One region of the Gordonia terrae genome, then DNA from elsewhere that is predicted to be linked to it. Evidence: riboswitches for the same ligand, from Rfam matches in the RefSeq annotation. Region 1 holds a riboswitch; the other holds the start of a gene.
What was found. Region 1 has a riboswitch for cyclic di-AMP ahead of BCM27_RS06790 (transglycosylase family protein). Riboswitches for the same ligand answer to the same signal wherever they lie in the genome.

Region 1 (8,338 bases):
GACCTTCGGCCTGCGTGTCGTCCTGGCCCTGCTGATCATGGCCAACGTCCAGTGGAACGACGTGACGCAGCAGCTGGAGTACGACCCGTGGGTCCTCTATCCCTGCGCCCTGGGCCTGCTGGTGCTGTCGAAATCCTTCGGCGTCCTCAAGTCGGCGGTCACGCCGCGCGTGGTGCCGCCGACCATCGATCTGCCGCGGGTGAACTCCCGGCTGACCACCTTCGGTCTGATCGGCGGCACGATCGTGGGCGGCGCGGTCGCCGCCGCCATCGAGTTCCTGCTCGGCCAGGCGCTCCCGTTGCATCTGCCAGGCGCCATGGTGTGGCTGGCCGTGGTCGCGGGCGCAGGCGCCTATCTGTGCATGCGCATCCCCTCGTGGGTGGAGTCCACCGAAGGTGAGATCCCGACGACCCTCACCTACCACGGTGAACCCGCCCGGTCCGCCCCCGGCGACTCCGATCAGCCGACGAGCGCCCGGGACGGCGCCAAGATGCTCGCCGCCAAGATGCGCCAGCCACTCGGCCGCAAGGTCGTCGCAGGGTTGTGGGGCAACGGCACGATCCGCATCCTGACGGGCTTCCTGACGCTCTTCGTGGCGTTCTACGCCAAGGCCCAGCAGGGCGACGCCTCCGACTGGACCCAGCTGCTGCTGCTCGGTGCCGTCGGTGCCGCCGCCGGTGTCGGCAACCTGATCGGCAACGGCGTCGGCACCCGCCTCGAACTGAAGAACCCGCCGAGCATCGTCGTCGGCGCGACAGCGGCCTGCTTCGTCGTCGCGGTACTGGCGGCCATCTTCGGCAACATCGCCGCAGCCGCAGTCGCGGCCCTGGTCGCCTCCGGCACCAGCGCGATCGGCAAGGTGTGCCTCGACTCTTCCATCCAGGACGATCTCCCCGACGAGTCCCGCGCCTCGGCGTTCGGCCGGTCGGAGACGGTGCTGCAGTTGTCGTGGGTCTTCGGCGCCTCGCTCGGGGTCCTGTTGCCGCCGACCCTGTGGATCGGGTTCACCGTCGTGTCCGTGCTGCTCGGACTCGGGCTGCTGCAGACCGTGATGACCACCCGCGGCAGGTCACTGGTCCCCGGTCTGGGCGGTCGTCGCCCCGACCACGCCGCGCCGACCGTCGCCTTCCGTGCCGCCGGAGCCCGATCGGACATCCGGACCGGCCCGGCCGACGCCGACACCCGGCCGCACAGCCAACGGCCGTCGACAGCTCGCATGCCCACCCGGACACCGTCGACCGCCCGCTTCGAGAACCGGGGTGAGCGCCCGTACAGCCCCGGCGACCACCCGCCGAACGACGAGACAGGACAGCGACGTCAGTGATCAGCAGTGGTGAGAAGAAGGCTCTGTCGATCATCGCGATCGTCGTCGTGCTGTTCGTGGCGGTGGTGGGGACGTCGGTGTTCCTGCTGACCCGCAATGCGAGCTCCGACGACCAGCCCTACCTGCACGTCGCGGTCGGCGACGACTTGCACACGGTCGATCCGCGCTGGTGGTGCGACCTGATGCTGACCGCCTGTGATCCGGAGATCACCGCGCCGCGCGAGACCGCGACGGTCCCGGTGCCGGTCGGGTCGACGGTCATGCTGACCGTCTCGAGCGAGATCGCGCAGGGCCCGTGGAATCTGGCGGCCGTCTACCAGACGCCGCGCGGGCTCGTCGAAGACGAGCAGCCGCAGGGGTCGGACAGCACCTACACGCTGACATTGCGGTCGGTGCCGGACCGGGTGCTGATCGGATTCACCGTCATCTCCGCGTCCGCGCGACTCTCCCCCGCCGACGAGGTCCTGCCCCGCGGCGAACTCGCGGTGCAGACCGCGCCGGACGCCTAGGTCGTCAGGAGTCGAGCTCCCGCGCGACGGCCCGCACGACCTCGGAGATCCGCTGCGCGGTCTTGCGGTCGGGGTACCGGCCCTTGCGCAGGTCCGGCTGGACCTTGCCCTCCAGAAGGGTGATGAGGTCGGCGACCATGCCGTGCAGCTCGTCGGGTGTGTGCCGCTTGACGTCCTTGCGGGCAGCTTCACGCACGTTCTTGGAGACGCTGGGTGCGGGCTCGAGGACCTTCACGCTCAATGCCTGCGGTCCGCGACGACCGGCGGCCATGCCGAACTCGACGCGCTGCCCCGGCTTGAGCGCCTCGACCCCGTCGGGCAATGCTGCCGAACGCACGTAGACGTCCTCGCCGCTCTCCTGGGAGAGAAAGCCGAAGCCCTTGTCCGCGTCGTACCACTTCACCTTGCCGGTCGGCACTGTGCTCACCCTCATCTGTTCTCGAACTGTCGAAAAACGACCTGTCACGACAAAAGACGCCGTCACCCATCTCGGCGGTCCGGACGGCGGATGCCGTGCGGGCCCAGACGGATGCAAGGCGCCTGCATCGACCATCGTAGCCAACGCCCCACCCCGGGGTCACACCATTACCCGGCGGGCGCGTATCGCGCGGCGTCGAAGCGCTCGGCGTTGCACTACCGTGGCAGGTATGCAGAAGACGTCGTCCCCGCGATTGCTGCAGGCGGCCGGGGTTGTGTTCGGAATCGGAATTCTGGCGATCGTGGCGTTGTTCCTCACACCGTTGGTCACCGACGGCGACACCGCACCGACCGCCGTCTACCTGCTGACCATGTGCGCACCGCTGGGTTTCGTCCTGGGCCTGGTGTACGCACTCCGTGCCGGACGCCGAGCCAGGTGAGGACCGTGACCACAACCATCGACACCACCCCCGACCTCTCCCCCGTCTCCGACGGGCGGGCACTGCGGGATGCCTACAGCTGCTTCCCGTCCGGCGTCGTGGCGGTGTGTTGCGAACAGCGCGACGGGGATTCGACCACCCTGATCGGAATGGCGGCGAGTTCGTTCACCACCGTCTCGCTCGACCCGCCACTCGTCTCGGTCTGCGTGCAGAACACCTCGACGACCTGGCCGCGGATCCGCACCGCACCGGCCATCGGGGTCAGCGTGTTCGCCGGCGACCAGATCGAGCTGTGCAAGCAGCTCGCGGGATCGTCGGAGCACCGCTTCGACGGCATCACGCCGCTGAGCACCGACCGCGGTGCGGTGTTCGTGCCCGACGCAGCCGCGCACCTGTCGTGCACGATCCACAACGAGATCCAGGCCGGCGACCACACCGTCGTACTGCTGGAGATCGAGTCCCTGCGCGCCGATCCCGATGTCGAACCCCTGGTCTTCCACGCCAGCACCTTCCGCGCCCTCGAGGCACGTAAGGACCCCACCCGGAAGTGAGTCTCCCCGCAGCATGACGGCAACCACATGAGCACGGTCGGCCTCGGCCTGCCACTGCCCCGCTCTCCGCGGGAGGCAGCGGCATCCGACGTGCCGTCCGAGGGTCCGCTGCGCGACACATTCGGCCGGGTGGCGAAGGATCTCCGGGTCTCGGTCACCGACCGCTGCAATCTGCGCTGCTCGTACTGCATGCCGGCCGAGGGACTCGACTGGATGCCCACCGACCAGGTGCTGTCCACCGACGAACTGATCCGGGTCCTGACGGTCGCGGTCCGCGACCTCGGCATCGAACGCATCCGGTTCACCGGCGGTGAACCACTGCTGCGCCGCGACCTGGAGGACATCATCGCGGCCGTGGCCTGCCTGCCGCAGGCCCCCGAGATCGCGATGACCACGAATGGCCTGGGACTGCCCCGGCGGGTCGACGGCCTGGTCGACGCCGGGCTCGACCGCATCAACGTCTCGCTGGACACCGTCGACCCGGCCCGCTTCGCGGAGATCACACGCCGGGACCGTCTGACCGACGTGCTCGACGGCCTGGCCGCGGCACGGCGCGCGGGACTCGATCCGGTCAAGGTCAACGCCGTGGTGCCCGACCGCGCGGACCTCGCGGGAGTGCCCGACCTGCTCGCCTACTGCCTCGAGCACGGTTATGAGCTGCGGATCATCGAGCAGATGCCGCTCGACGCCGACCACGCGTGGCAGCGGGCGCAGATGGTCACGGCCCGAGAGATCCTCACGACGCTGCGCGAGCGTTTCACGCTGCTTCCCGACCCCGCGCCACGCGGGAGCGCTCCGGCCGCCACCTGGCTCGTGGACGGCCACGACGGGCCACACGGGCCCGCCCGTGTCGGAGTCATCGCCTCGGTCACCCAGCCGTTCTGCGGCGACTGCGACCGCACCCGCCTCACCGCCGACGGCTCGCTGCGCAATTGCCTCTTCGCGACGACGGAGACCGACATCCGGACCGCACTGCGCACTCTCCCCGACGACGAGATCGACGCGGCCCTGGCGCAGCTCTGGCGCGCGAGCATGTGGGCGAAGACCCCCGGCCACGAGGTGAACGTGGCCGGCTTCCGGCAACCGGATCGACCGATGTCGGCGATCGGCGGCTAGGCTCGCGTCCGATGCAGCTCACAGTGCGATTCTTCGCGGCCGCGCGCGCCGCGGCCGGCGCCGAGGAGACGGTTGTCGACGTCGACCCGTCGACCACCCTCCGCGCCCTGGAGGAGACCCTCGCGGCCGGAAACCCCTCCCTTGCCACGGTTCTCGAACGCTGTTCGTATCTGCGCGACGAGGTCGCGTTCTCCGATCGGACGCGTGCGCTCGGCGCGTGCACGACACTCGACGTCCTCCCCCCGTTTGCCGGTGGCTGACGCCACAGCCCCCTTGTGACCTTAGTCACATCACGGCCCGGTAACAGGATGGGCACGGGACGGCCACTAACCCGTTGAACTGGGATGACGGCCGAAGTGGGTCGGAAGACCCGGATCCGGGCCGAAAATCGCTTGCGTTCAAGCAGGTGATTCAGTCCAACGAACGACGTACTGTACGAAGCGTCCTCCTCGGAGGTCACGACACAGCAACCAAGACATAACGTCCCACCGGCCGCGCCGAGCCTCGTTCCGCCGGTGGGAACGACAAGCAATCTAGGAACGAGGACGGGGGACCCAACCTCATCCCCTGAGACCGGACACCACACCAGGTGTCCTCGGGGTTAAGTCCCGGAAGTCGCGGCAACCGCCACGACAACCGGGGCCGAGCACCTCTCGCTCGAACCCGACAGCTGACTTCGTAGGCGCGTGGAGAGAGGAAATACACACATGTCCGGACGTCATCGCAAGCAGACGACCAGCACGGCCGCCAAGACCATCACCAAGGTCGCCCTCACCGGCGCAGTCCTCGGCGGCGGAGCAGCCCTCCTGGGCACCGGTACCGCCAACGCGGCCACCGACGCCGAGTGGAACCAGGTCGCGCAGTGCGAGTCCGGTGGCAACTGGGCCATCGCGACCGGCAACGGCTACCACGGCGGCCTGCAGTTCTCCCCGAGCACCTGGTCCGGCCACGGTGGCGGCGAGTTCGCCCCGACCGCCGATCAGGCCTCGCGCGAAGAGCAGATCGTCGTCGCCGAGCGCGTCCTCGGATCGCAGGGCAAGGGCGCATGGCCCACCTGCGGCACCGGCCTCTCGGGCTCGACCCCGCGCAGCGCGCCGACCGACACCCCGCGTGAGATCGCTCCGGTCCTCCCCGGCGGCAACGGCAGCGTCGACCTGGCCAAGACCACCGACGACGTCGCCAAGCAGGTCACCGACGCCCTCACCGAGGCCGGCGTCAGCCCCGAGATCAAGAACCTCTGGCAGGCGGCCAAGGACAGCGGAGTCTCGCTGAACCAGGACCAGATCAAGATGTTCAACGACAACAAGCACCTGCTGCCCAACCCCTGATCCCTGCTCCACTCCCGATCTGGGACCCAGACGAAGGGCCCCGCACGATGAACCATCCGTGCGGGGCCCTTTTCCAATGGTGCTGGGCTCAGGCCGAGTTGACCCATTCGTCGGTGCCGTCGTCGAAGAACTGATGCTTCCAGACCGGTAGCCGGGCCTTGACCTCGTCGACGAGGCGCGAGCAGGTCTGGAACGCGGCTCGGCGATGGTCGGCAGCCACCGCCACCACGAACGCGATGTCGCCGATCGCGAGGTCGCCGATCCGATGGGACACGGCGACCGCGCGTACACCGTCGACCGCGGAGACCTGTTCGACGACCTCGGCCAGGACCGTCGCGGCCGTGGGATGTCCCGAATAGTGCAGGGCGGTCACCGTTCGTCCGCCGTCGTGGTCGCGGACGGCGCCGACGAATCCGACCACCGCCCCGGCCTTGCCGTCGGCGGCGTCGGCAACCATCGCCTCGTGCTCGGCCAGCGTGATCGCCTCGTCCACGACCCCGGTGTGCACCACCCGGGTGGCGGGATCTCCGGTCATCGGTGGTCGCCTCCGCGGATCTGATCGAGTGCGTGGTGGACGACGCCGGCGAGCACGCCCAGTCCGTCACGGACCCCGCCCGTCGAGCCGGGCAGGTTCACGACGAGCGTCGTCCCGGCCACACCGGCCAGCCCGCGTGAGAGGACGGCGGTCGGCACCTTCGGCAGGCCCGCCGAGCGGATCGCGTCGGCCAGACCCGGGATCTCGACGTCGAGCAGCGGACGGGTCTGTTCGGGTGTCCGGTCGGTGGGGGTCAAGCCCGTTCCGCCCGTGGTGATCACGAGGTCGACCTCGGCGTAGACCGCGGCGCGGATGGCGTCGCCCACCGGCGGGCCGTCGGCCACGACGTCGCACTCGTCGACCGAAAACCCCTGTTCGGCAAGCCATGCCTCGATGATCGGACCGGAACGGTCGGCGTAGACGCCGGTGCTGGCGCGGTTCGATGCGACGACGACGCGCGCGACGCGAGGCGGCTTCGGGTCAGTCATCGGCGGGGTCAGCCGGATCGCGATACCAGTCCCCCGACTTGCCCCCGGTCTTGGCGAGCAGGCGGATCCCGTCCATCTGCGCCCGCCGGTCCACGGCCTTGACCATGTCGTGCAAGGTCAGTCCGGTGACGGCGACCGCGGTCAAGGCCTCCATCTCGACGCCCGTCTGGCCGGAGGTGGCCACGGTGGCGGTCACCTCGATCGTCTCGGTACCGATCGCGAAGTCGACCTCGACCGACGACAGCGCCAGCTGATGGCACAGCGGGATCAGCTCGTCGGTCCGTTTTGCCGCCATGATCCCGGCGATGCGAGCCGTGGCGAGCACATCCCCCTTGGGCAGCCTCGACTCACTGAGGAGGCCGATCACCTCGGCGGTGGTCCGGAACGTACCGGCGGCGACGGCGCGACGCCTCGTCGACGGCTTGGCACCGACGTCGACCATGCGGGCCGACCCGGAGGCGTCGAGGTGGCTCAGCCGTGAGCCGCCGGCCTCTGCGAGCCCGCGCGAGTCCGACCCACCTTCGTCAGTTCCGGTGGGCGGCATCGGTGTCAGCGGTTGACGACGGTCTTCGACTGCACGAACGGCAGGTCGTCGACCGGAAGGGGGAACTCGGTGTCGCCGAACGGCGACAGCGCACCGGGGATGTGCGTCGCGAGTTCGGAGACGGCGTGCTCGGCCGCGTCGCCGTTGTCGTCCTGCGGCCAGCCGTTGTCGACATACTGCTTCTTGCCCTTGGCAGATTCGACGATCTTGCCGGTGCCGGCACCCGCTTCGCCGGGGGTGGATGTGTCAGCGCCAGTTTTGTTTGCCACGTCGAGCATTGTGCCATGACGTTCGGATGAACAAGTGCCGTGTCCGGGCAGGACGGCCTCGGGAGGGGCTATCGTCGTCGCAACACAGGTCACGCCACCAGGAGGCGCTCATGGCCGCCCAGCCAGTCCAGGTCGCCGGCTACCCGGTGATCACCCGGTTGGGCAGCGGCGGGATGGGCACCGTGTATCTGGTCGAGAATCCGCAACTGCGTCGTCGTGAGGCGCTGAAGGTGATCTCGATCGGCGAGACCGTCGACGAGGAGTTCGCGCGGCGATTCAGCCGTGAGGCGCAGACCGCGGCGGCCCTCGACCACCCCGCGATCGTGACGATCTACCACTACGGCGTCACCGACGGCGACCCCTGGTTCACGATGACCTACCTCGACGGCCGGGACCTCCGCCGCGCCTCGCTGCGCCCGGACGAGGTGGTGGCCGTGGTCCACCGGGTGGCCGATGCGCTCGACTACGCGCACGAACACGGCGTGATCCACCGCGACATCAAGCCCGGCAACATCATGGTCACGCGCCGCGCGATGGACGACGCCCTCGACCGCGTGGTCGTCCTCGACTTCGGGATCGCGAAGCTGACCACCGCCACCACGCTGACCGCGCCGTCGTCGTTCGTGGGAACTCTCGTGTACGCCGCGCCGGAGATCCTCGACGGCAAACCGGCGGGCCCCGCGTCGGACCAATACGCCCTGGCCTGCACGGCCTACGAACTCCTCTCCGGCGCAACGCCGTTCGACGCCGATACGCAGACCCGGCACATCGTCGCGAAGCTCACGACGCGCCCGGCGCCGATCAGCAGCCACCGACC
Region 2 (8,338 bases), 2.0 Mb from region 1:
TTGTGGTAGGCCGCGAGTTCGTCGGCGGGCACCGAACCGGTGAAGACGACATCACCCGCCACCCCCGTGTCGGCGGCGAGGTCGCGCAGGGTCTTCGCGTAGGGACCTCCACCGACGATGACGAGCGCGGCGTCGGGAATCGTGCGCCGGATCAGCGGCAACGCACGGATCAGGACGTCCTGTCCCTTGCGTGGCACGAGACGCGACAGACAGAGGATCGTCGGTCGCTCCCCCAGATCGAGACGGTCGCGAAACTGCTGACGCAGCACCGGGTCCGGGGCGAAGCGCTCGGTGTCGACACCCGGGGGCAGATGTTCCAGCGCCGCCCGCGCACCGAAGGCCGACGCGAACCGGCCGCGGGTGTAGCGGCTGACGAAGGTGATCACGTCGGAGTGGCGACCGATGTGACCGAGAACCTGGCGCGCGCCCGGGAGCATCGACCACCCGACCTCGTGGCCGTGCGTGCTCGCGATGATCCGCTGCGCGCCCGCACGGCGCATCGCCGGCGCCAGCACGGCCAGCGGCGCGGCCGCCCCGAACCACACCGTCGAGATCTGTTCCCGGCGCACGATCTCGGCGGCGCGGCGGGCGACGAACGGCGTGGGCAACATGAGGGTCGTCGGGTGCCGGTACACCCGGTAGGCCGCGGCTGCATCGAACTTCTCGTGCGAGTCGCCCCGCCAGCGAGGCGCATAGACGACGACGTCCTCCGGCGGCAGCAGATCCACCAGGTTCTGCAGGTAGGACTGTATACCACCGGGCCGGGGCGGAAAATCGTTGGTGAGCAACAACGTCCGGGTCATCAGCCGACCTGCCGGACGAGCCAGCGCTGCCAGCCGGTGATCAGTTCGGCGCGCGTCAGCCCGAGGGTCGAGGTGATCGCCGCGTCTTGGGCCGCGGGCACGGCCGACGCCGCGACACCCATGTACATCTTCTTCAGGTGGGCCTCGTCGAATCGATCGGCGACGTAGGCGGCCAACGACCACGCACTCTGATAAGCCACCAGTGAAGTCTGCCCGTCCATCGCGAAGTCGGCATCGGCGGGTGTGCCCGCCGGGAGCGCACCGGTGCGCACGGCCGCAGTCAGATCGGGCGCGGCGTCGGCGAACCGCGTGTATGTGCCCTTGCGGCCGACGTATTCGGCGACGCCCTCGGTGATCCACAACGGCGCGTCGAGAGCGGTGGAGGTGCGGGCGGCGACGTGCGTCAGCTCGTGCCGGAGCACGACGGCGAGAGTGGGAGGCGCGAGCTCCCGCGCCGTCGGGGTCAGGATGATCCGCTGACCGGTCGCGGTGCGCTGCACCAGGTCCACGGTGCTGTGCACCGTGGCGGCGGCTGCCGCGCCGGTGGCCGCGCGCCCGTCGGGCACCAGGGCGGTGAACTGGTCGTCGGTCGCGGTCGCCACGACGACGGCACGACGATCCCAGGACTCACCCCAGAACGCGGTGACGGCGTCGACCGCCCCGGGCAGTTCACGTCGCAGCGTCGCCACCGTCGGCGCTGTCCGGAGGTACGACGCGACCACCGATGTACCGCCGGCCGTGGCGGTGTCGGCGACCTGGAGTCCGGGCAGCTCCCACATCTGCGTCGGGGGCGGCTCGCGCCCCAGGGCCTCGGCGTCGCCGACGAGGCGCCACTCGTCGCCGTGACGGGCGACCACGAACTGCGTACCGACCACCACCTCGGACTCCGCGATACCCGGGGCGGTCTCGCCGCCGAGCGCGTAGCGCAGCTCCACCGGCGCCACCCAGGAGTCCGAACTGCCCGCGGCGTCGAGGAGCTCCTGGAGCTCGCCGGGGACGAGCACCTCCGCCTCTTCGGTGGGCGCCAGCTGATACGTGAACGTGGCGAACCGCAGGATCCCGGAACGACCGTCCCGCGGCATGAACCGGCGGGGCGCGAATGTGCCGGTCGCGGTGACGAATCTGTTCCGGAACGCCGGCGTCGCGGCGGTGTCGAACAGGGCGCCGATCGCCCGGACATCGCCGGAGCGCACGGTCTCGGTGAGCGAGTCGAGCAGTCGGGTCACCCCCGCGGCACGATCACGCTCGTAGACGTTGACCTCGGTGGTCGACGACGCGGGTGCGGTGGACGAGCCCCCTCCCGGAATTCCGACCGTGCCGCATCCGGTGGCCACGACAACGGTCAGGACGACGGCGGCAAAGGCCGGGCCGGCACGTCTGCGCCGTGGGGTCACCGGGGACTAGAACCGGCGGGCGGAGTTGTACGGGCCGGCCTCGTCGATCGGCACCACCTTCACCGGGACGCCGAAGGTCGACGCATGGATGACATAGCCGTCGCCGACGTACATGCCGACGTGGTGCGCGTCGGGGTAGTAGATGATCAGGTCACCCGGCTTGAGATCGTTGCGGCCGACGGATTGCCCGCCACCCATCTGCGCCTCGCTCGAGCGCGGGATGGTCTTGCCCGCCTGCTTGAACGCCCAGACCATGAGACCCGAGCAGTCGAACGAGTTGGGTCCGGTGGCGCCCCACACGTACGGATCACCGATCCGGGTCAGGGCGGCCTGGACCGCGACGAGTCCGGCAGCGGTGCCCCTGGGCACCAGGCGCGGATCGAAGTCGAAGGTGGGTCCGCGGAGCGCGGCGAGCTGCTTGCCGGTCATGGACTTGTAGATCGCCCGGATCTGGATCGCCTGGAGCTGCAGGTCGGCCTGCTTCGTCTGCAGATCACCGCGCACGCGCTCGGCGCGGGAGACCGCCTCGGAGGCCGCCACTGCCGTCTGCTCGGCGTCTTTCTTTGCGACCGCCGTCTGAGCACGGACCTTCTTGATGGCGGTGAGATCCGCCGACGCCTGACGGGAGATCATGTCCAGGCCCGACATCTGGTCGAGCAATGCCTGGGGGGAGTCGCTGATCATCACCGCGTAGAGGCCGCTCACGCGGGCACCCTGGTAGCTGGCGCGCACGATCGCGTCGACCCGGTTCTGATGCACCGCGAGCTGGGCACGGCTCGTGTCGAGCTTCTGCTGCGCCTCTGCCGCCGCTGTCTTGGCCGCCGTCACGATGCCGCGCTGCTTGTCGTACTCGATCTTCGCGTTGTGCATCGCCTCGGTGGTCTTCTCCGCGTCGACGCCGAGCTGCTTGTAACGGTCGAGCAGTTGATCCGCCGAACGTGCGGGCACCGCGCGGGCGGCACCGCCCCCGCCACCGACCGTCGGTACGAGCACGGCGAGCGCCGACAGGACGCAGACCGCAAGCATCAGCGGACCCGAACGCATACGTGGCCGCGTTGCGCGAGCCCGTCCCTCCCCGATCAGCACGGTCCTACTCACTCCCTCGTGTGTGCTCGTCGCTCCCTGAGCAACCCGGGTCGTCGTCACCCGTGCCCCACGTCCCGTCGACCACCCTAGGCCGCCGACAGGCCCCCGGGACTGGTTCGGGCGGATCGCGATCCACGCGACCCGCCCGTCCAGAGACCCTCGTGCTCAGTCTGTTCGTGTTCGGTTGTGGTCAGTACCGACGGATGCCCGTCAGCGTCCATTCCTTGACGGCGTCGCGCTTGACCGGCGTGCCGTAGTTGGACGAGTGGACGAACTGGCCGTTGCCGACGTAGATGCCGGCGTGGCCGCCACCGTTGAAGATCATCACGTCGCCGGGCTTGGCGTCGGAGTAGGACACCGCGCGTCCGCCACCGAGCTGGCCGTAGCTGTCACGCGGGATGTTCTTGCCGGCCTGCTTGTAGGACCAGTAGACGAGGCCCGAGCAGTCGAAGGCGTTGGGGCCGGCGGAGCCGTAGGAGTACGGGGAGCCGATCTTGCTCTCCGCGGCCTTGACGGCCTTCTCACCTGCGGTCAGCTGCGGCTGGCCCAGCGGGGCGCCGCCCTGCGGGCGGAACTGCTGCGGAATCTGGTCCGGCGCGATACCCGGCACGGTGAACTGTCCCAGGTTGGGGATCTCGACCGTGGCCGCGGGCGACTTCTTCACGGGTGTGGCCTGAGGTGCGGGCTTGGCCTCCGGGGCCTTCGCACCGGGCAGAGCCGGGATCTCGAAAGTGCCCAGCGGGGTGTGGACCGGGGCGGCGAGAGCAGGGCCTGCGGCGGCGGCGAGCGAACCGAGCGTGATCGATCCGGCGATCACCGCCTTCTTGGCGACCGTGCTGCCACGATTGGGCTGTTCCAAACGATGTTTGGCCACGAAGCGAGTTCTCCTTCAGATCTTCCTGTACCGCCGACCGAGTTAGCTGTCGGGTTCGGGCCGGAAGAGTGGCCCTACGCGTGTTTCGCGCATGAGGTATCCACTGGACACTCATGCGTGGCAACGCGATTCACCCCGATTCGGAACGGTTTCGCGAGAAGCGCATCGATGGTGATGCGCTCCGACGAGCCCGCCCGAAGGTTGTGGTTCCCCGGTTCGCCGCGAGGGCGATTGAGCGGTGACTACTGCGGACCACTTCTGTTGAAGCGGGACGCTCCGCAAGGTCTCAGAAAGGTTACGAAATCGGATGCGCCCTGTCCACTAGGCGACGGACAGCCAAACCTGGGCCGATTCTCAGCCCGCCCTGAGGACCGTCACAGAGGCGTGCCGATCTGGCCCCTGAACTGCTTCTTTGGCGGATCTTGCAGATCGTGCAGCACCACTCGTCACCATTGCAGCAGCCTGCAGAACGTCGATGGCGAGGTCGATCTCGGCGTCCGCCTCGACCGTTGCCACCGTTACCGAAACTCCACCTTGGTCCGCCATATCGTCCCAGCTCGGACCGCCAAACAGCACCGTCATCATGCACCCGTCACAGGCGACGGGACGGGCGGGGCAGCGCGCGCAGTCGACGTACATAGTGTGATCTCCATCTCATCCGGTGAGGCGGGGCCGTGTCGGCCCTCGTAGGGGTCGTGGTCGCCGTGAGAGCACCGCATTTCTCACGTCCAGGTGGAGAGTAGGAGCGACCACCGACAAGTCCGTCGAACAGCGATCGACACAGCAGTCACAGCAGTCACATGAGCGACGCTCGGTGCGCCGCCGCCGCGCTGTCGGTGGATCGAACTAGTGTTCGCCGGGTGACGCAGACCAGCGTGGCCGGCTCCCCCGCCGGGCAGCTCACCTTCGCCGACCTGGAGGCCGCCGATCAGGTGGCCACGGGTGACTCGTCGAACGAGTTCAGCGACCGCTCCCTCTTCGACACGACTCTCGTCGTGGTCGACCTGGAGACCACCGGCTCCGATCCGGCACGCGACCGGATCACCGAGATCGGCGCGGTCAAGATCCGCGGCGGCGAGATCATCGGCGAGTTCGCCACCCTCGTCGATCCCGGCCGGCCCATCCCGCCGCAGATCGTCACCCTGACCGGCATCACCACGGCCATGCTGACCGACGCACCGCGGATCGAGTCGGTCCTGCCCTCGTTTTTCGAGTTCGCCCGCGGCTCCATCCTGGTGGCGCACAACGCTCGATTCGACATGGGCTTCCTGCGCCAGAACGCGATCCGGCTCCAGCTCCCGTGGACGTTCGGCCTGACCCTGTGCACGGTGACCATGGCCCGGCGCATCCTCACCCGCGACGAGGCACCGACCGTCAAGCTCAGCGCCCTCGCCGACCTGTTCGACGTCGCGGTGCGACCCACCCACCGGGCACTCGACGACGCGCGCGCCACGGTGGAGGTCTTCCACCGACTCCTCGAACGCGTCGGCAACCAGGGCATCGCGACCGTCGGTGACCTGACGTCCTACCTTCCACGGACCGACCCGCGGCTACGGGCCAAGCGCACGCTGGCCGACCACGTTCCCTCCCGTCCCGGTGTCTACCTCTTCCGCGGACCGTCGGACGAGGTCCTCTATGTGGGTACCGCGGTGGACCTCCGCCGTCGGGTCCGGTCGTATTTCAGCGGGAGCGACCCGCGTCGCCGCATCGCCGAGATGGTGCTCCTCGCCCAACGGGTCGACTTCGTGGAGTGCTCCCATCCCCTGGAGGCCGCGGTTCGCGAACTACGGCTGCTGGGCGCACACGCACCCGCGTACAACCGTCGTTCGACGCAGCCGCACAAGGGATGGTGGGTGACCCTGACCGAAGAACGCTTCCCGCGCCTGAAGGTCAGTCGCACGCCCACCGACGAATCCGTCGGCCCGGTCGGCAACCGCACCAACGCGGCGACCGTCGCCGATGTGATCTCGGCGGCCGCGGGCCTGCGGACGTGCACCCAGCGGCTCGGCGCCAACGGCTACCACTGGTGCCCCGACGCCGACGGGCACCGACGCCCGGGCTCGTGCCGGGCCGCCACCACGCAACCACAGACGGTCCCCGACTACTCCCCGCGCGTCACCGCGGCTCGACGGCTCATGCGGGGTGAGGCCGACGAACTCCTCGACGGCCTCACCGCACGCCTCGCCGACCTCGCGCAGGCCCACATGTTCGAGACCGCGGCGCGACACCGGGACCGGCTCGCGCTGACAATAGACACCCTCGCCCGCTGTCAGCGGCTGGCGGCGCTCTGCGCGATCGCCGAGATCGTCGTCGCGCGACCCGACGGCGAACGGGGATGGCAGCTCGCGGTGATCCGGCACGGACGCCTCGCGGCAGCCGGACGGGCACGACGCGGCGTCTCCCCCATGCCCGTCGTCGACGCGCTGGTCGCCGCGGCCGAGACCGTGCTGCCCGGCGACGGACCGCTGCGCGGCGCGCCGGCCGAGGAGGTCGGTCTCGTCTACCGCTGGATGACCGAGCCGGGCGCGCGCATCGTCTCGACGAGCGAGCCGGTCGCACTACCGGCCGGCTCCGCCGAACGCCGGCTCGGCTGGTCGCAGTCGGCGCACGACGCACGTGCGGCCAGGCCCGTCACCGACCCTCGCGTGCGGCGGGCGAGCTGACCGGGACACACCACTAGGCTGACGGCATGATCACTGCCATCGTCCTCATCCAGGCCGACATCCACCGCATCCCGGAGACGGCACAGGCCGTCGCCGACATCCCCGGGGTCGAAGAGGTGTACTCCTGCGCGGGCGACGTCGACCTCATCGCGAAGATCCGGGTGCGCGACCACGAGCAGATCGCGACGGTCGTCACCGGCGAGATCAACCGGCTCCCGGGCGTGCTCAAGAGCGCCACCCACATCGCCTTCCGCAGCTACTCCAGCTCCGACGTCGAGGGCGGATTCTCCATCGGCGAGAACTGACTCACCAGGACGTCAAGTGATGAGGGCCCTGTAGTCGTCAGGCGTGTGCCGCGAGCTGACCGCTGAGATCGGCCCACCGCTGCAGCAGGTCCGCGGCGGCACCGTTGTCGATCGCCTCCGCGGCGCGGCCCTTCGCCGCGCCCAGCGCGTCGGTCAGTTCCGCCGAGGTCATGGGTGCGTCTTGTTCGAAGGCGACGATGGCCCCGGCCGAATTCAGCAGCACCGCGTCGCGGACCGGACCGGTGGTCCCGGCCAGGAGCTCGCGCGCGATCGCGGCATTGACCGTCGCGTCACCGCCCTGCAGAGACGACAGCTCAACGCGCGCGATGCCCAGATCGGTGGGATCCACGCTGAGTTCGTTGACCTGCCCCGCGATGACCTGCCACACCGTCGACGTGGTGGTGGTCGTCAGTTCGTCGAGACCGTCGTCGCCGCGGACCACCAGCGCGGAGCCGCCACGCTCGGCGAAGGCCCGGGCCAGGACCGGGGCCAGGTCGGCGAATGCGCATCCGATGAGCCCGCGCGACGGTGTCGCGGGGTTGGTCAGCGGCCCCAGCACGTTGAAGACGGTCGGGATGCCGATCTCCTTGCGCGGGGGGCCGGTGAACCGGAACGCGGGATGGAACACGGGCGCGAAGCAGAACCCGATCCCCAGTTCGTCGACGCATCGGGCGACCGCCGCGGCGTCGAGGGAGATGTTCACGCCCAGCGCCTCGAGCACGTCGGCACCGCCGCTCTTCGACGACGCCGCCCGGTTGCCGTGCTTGACCACAGCGACCCCCGAGGCGGCGATGACGATCGACGTCATCGTCGAGATGTTCACCGTGTGCGACCGGTCACCGCCGGTGCCGACCACGTCGACCGCCGGCCGGCTGACGTCCACGAGCGTGGCGTGATCGAGCATCGCCCGCGACAATCCGAGGAGCTCCGCGGGCGCCGCCCCCTTCATCTTCACGCCGACGCCGAAGGCGGCGACCTGAGCGCCGGTCGCGCTGTCGGTCATGATCTCGTTCATCGCCCACGCGGCCTCGTCCGCGCTCAGGTCGAGGCGATCGACGATCTTGCCGAGGATCTGCGGCCAGCTGAAGTCGGACTGTGCGGTACTCACGAGGAGAAAGCCTAGTGTCTGCTCAGCCGGACGGACGCTGGAGGACGGCCCACTCGCGCACGAATCCGCCGTGCCGCGAGCCGAGGCTGGCCATGCGGGATCGTT

Region 2: another riboswitch for cyclic di-AMP. It lies ahead of BCM27_RS15615 (C40 family peptidase); the one in region 1 lies ahead of BCM27_RS06790 (transglycosylase family protein).

Annotation. Positions count from the first base shown of each region.
Region 1 is NZ_CP016594.1:1,490,197-1,498,534, reverse strand. It holds gene BCM27_RS06825 (MFS transporter) at 1-1,324, shown strand, start outside; gene BCM27_RS06820 (DUF2771 family protein) at 1,321-1,833, shown strand; gene BCM27_RS06815 (cold-shock protein) at 1,838-2,251, opposite strand; gene BCM27_RS06810 (hypothetical protein) at 2,481-2,690, shown strand; gene BCM27_RS06805 (flavin reductase family protein) at 2,696-3,241, shown strand; gene moaA (GTP 3',8-cyclase MoaA) at 3,269-4,357, shown strand; gene BCM27_RS06795 (MoaD/ThiS family protein) at 4,369-4,617, shown strand; cyclic di-AMP (ydaO/yuaA leader) riboswitch at 4,875-5,058, shown strand; gene BCM27_RS06790 (transglycosylase family protein) at 5,065-5,685, shown strand; gene BCM27_RS06785 (molybdenum cofactor biosynthesis protein MoaE) at 5,774-6,220, opposite strand; gene BCM27_RS06780 (MogA/MoaB family molybdenum cofactor biosynthesis protein) at 6,217-6,708, opposite strand; gene moaC (cyclic pyranopterin monophosphate synthase MoaC) at 6,701-7,252, opposite strand; gene BCM27_RS06770 (hypothetical protein) at 7,258-7,530, opposite strand; gene BCM27_RS06765 (RCC1 domain-containing protein) at 7,632-8,338, shown strand, end outside.
Region 2 is NZ_CP016594.1:3,493,194-3,501,531, forward strand. It holds gene BCM27_RS15600 (glycosyltransferase family 4 protein) at 1-803, opposite strand, end outside; gene BCM27_RS15605 (hypothetical protein) at 803-2,197, opposite strand; gene BCM27_RS15610 (NlpC/P60 family protein) at 2,204-3,241, opposite strand; gene BCM27_RS15615 (C40 family peptidase) at 3,474-4,157, opposite strand; cyclic di-AMP (ydaO/yuaA leader) riboswitch at 4,174-4,405, opposite strand; gene BCM27_RS15620 (DEDD exonuclease domain-containing protein) at 5,018-6,820, shown strand; gene BCM27_RS15625 (Lrp/AsnC family transcriptional regulator) at 6,847-7,125, shown strand; gene trpD (anthranilate phosphoribosyltransferase) at 7,163-8,233, opposite strand; gene BCM27_RS15635 (hypothetical protein) at 8,256-8,338, opposite strand, start outside.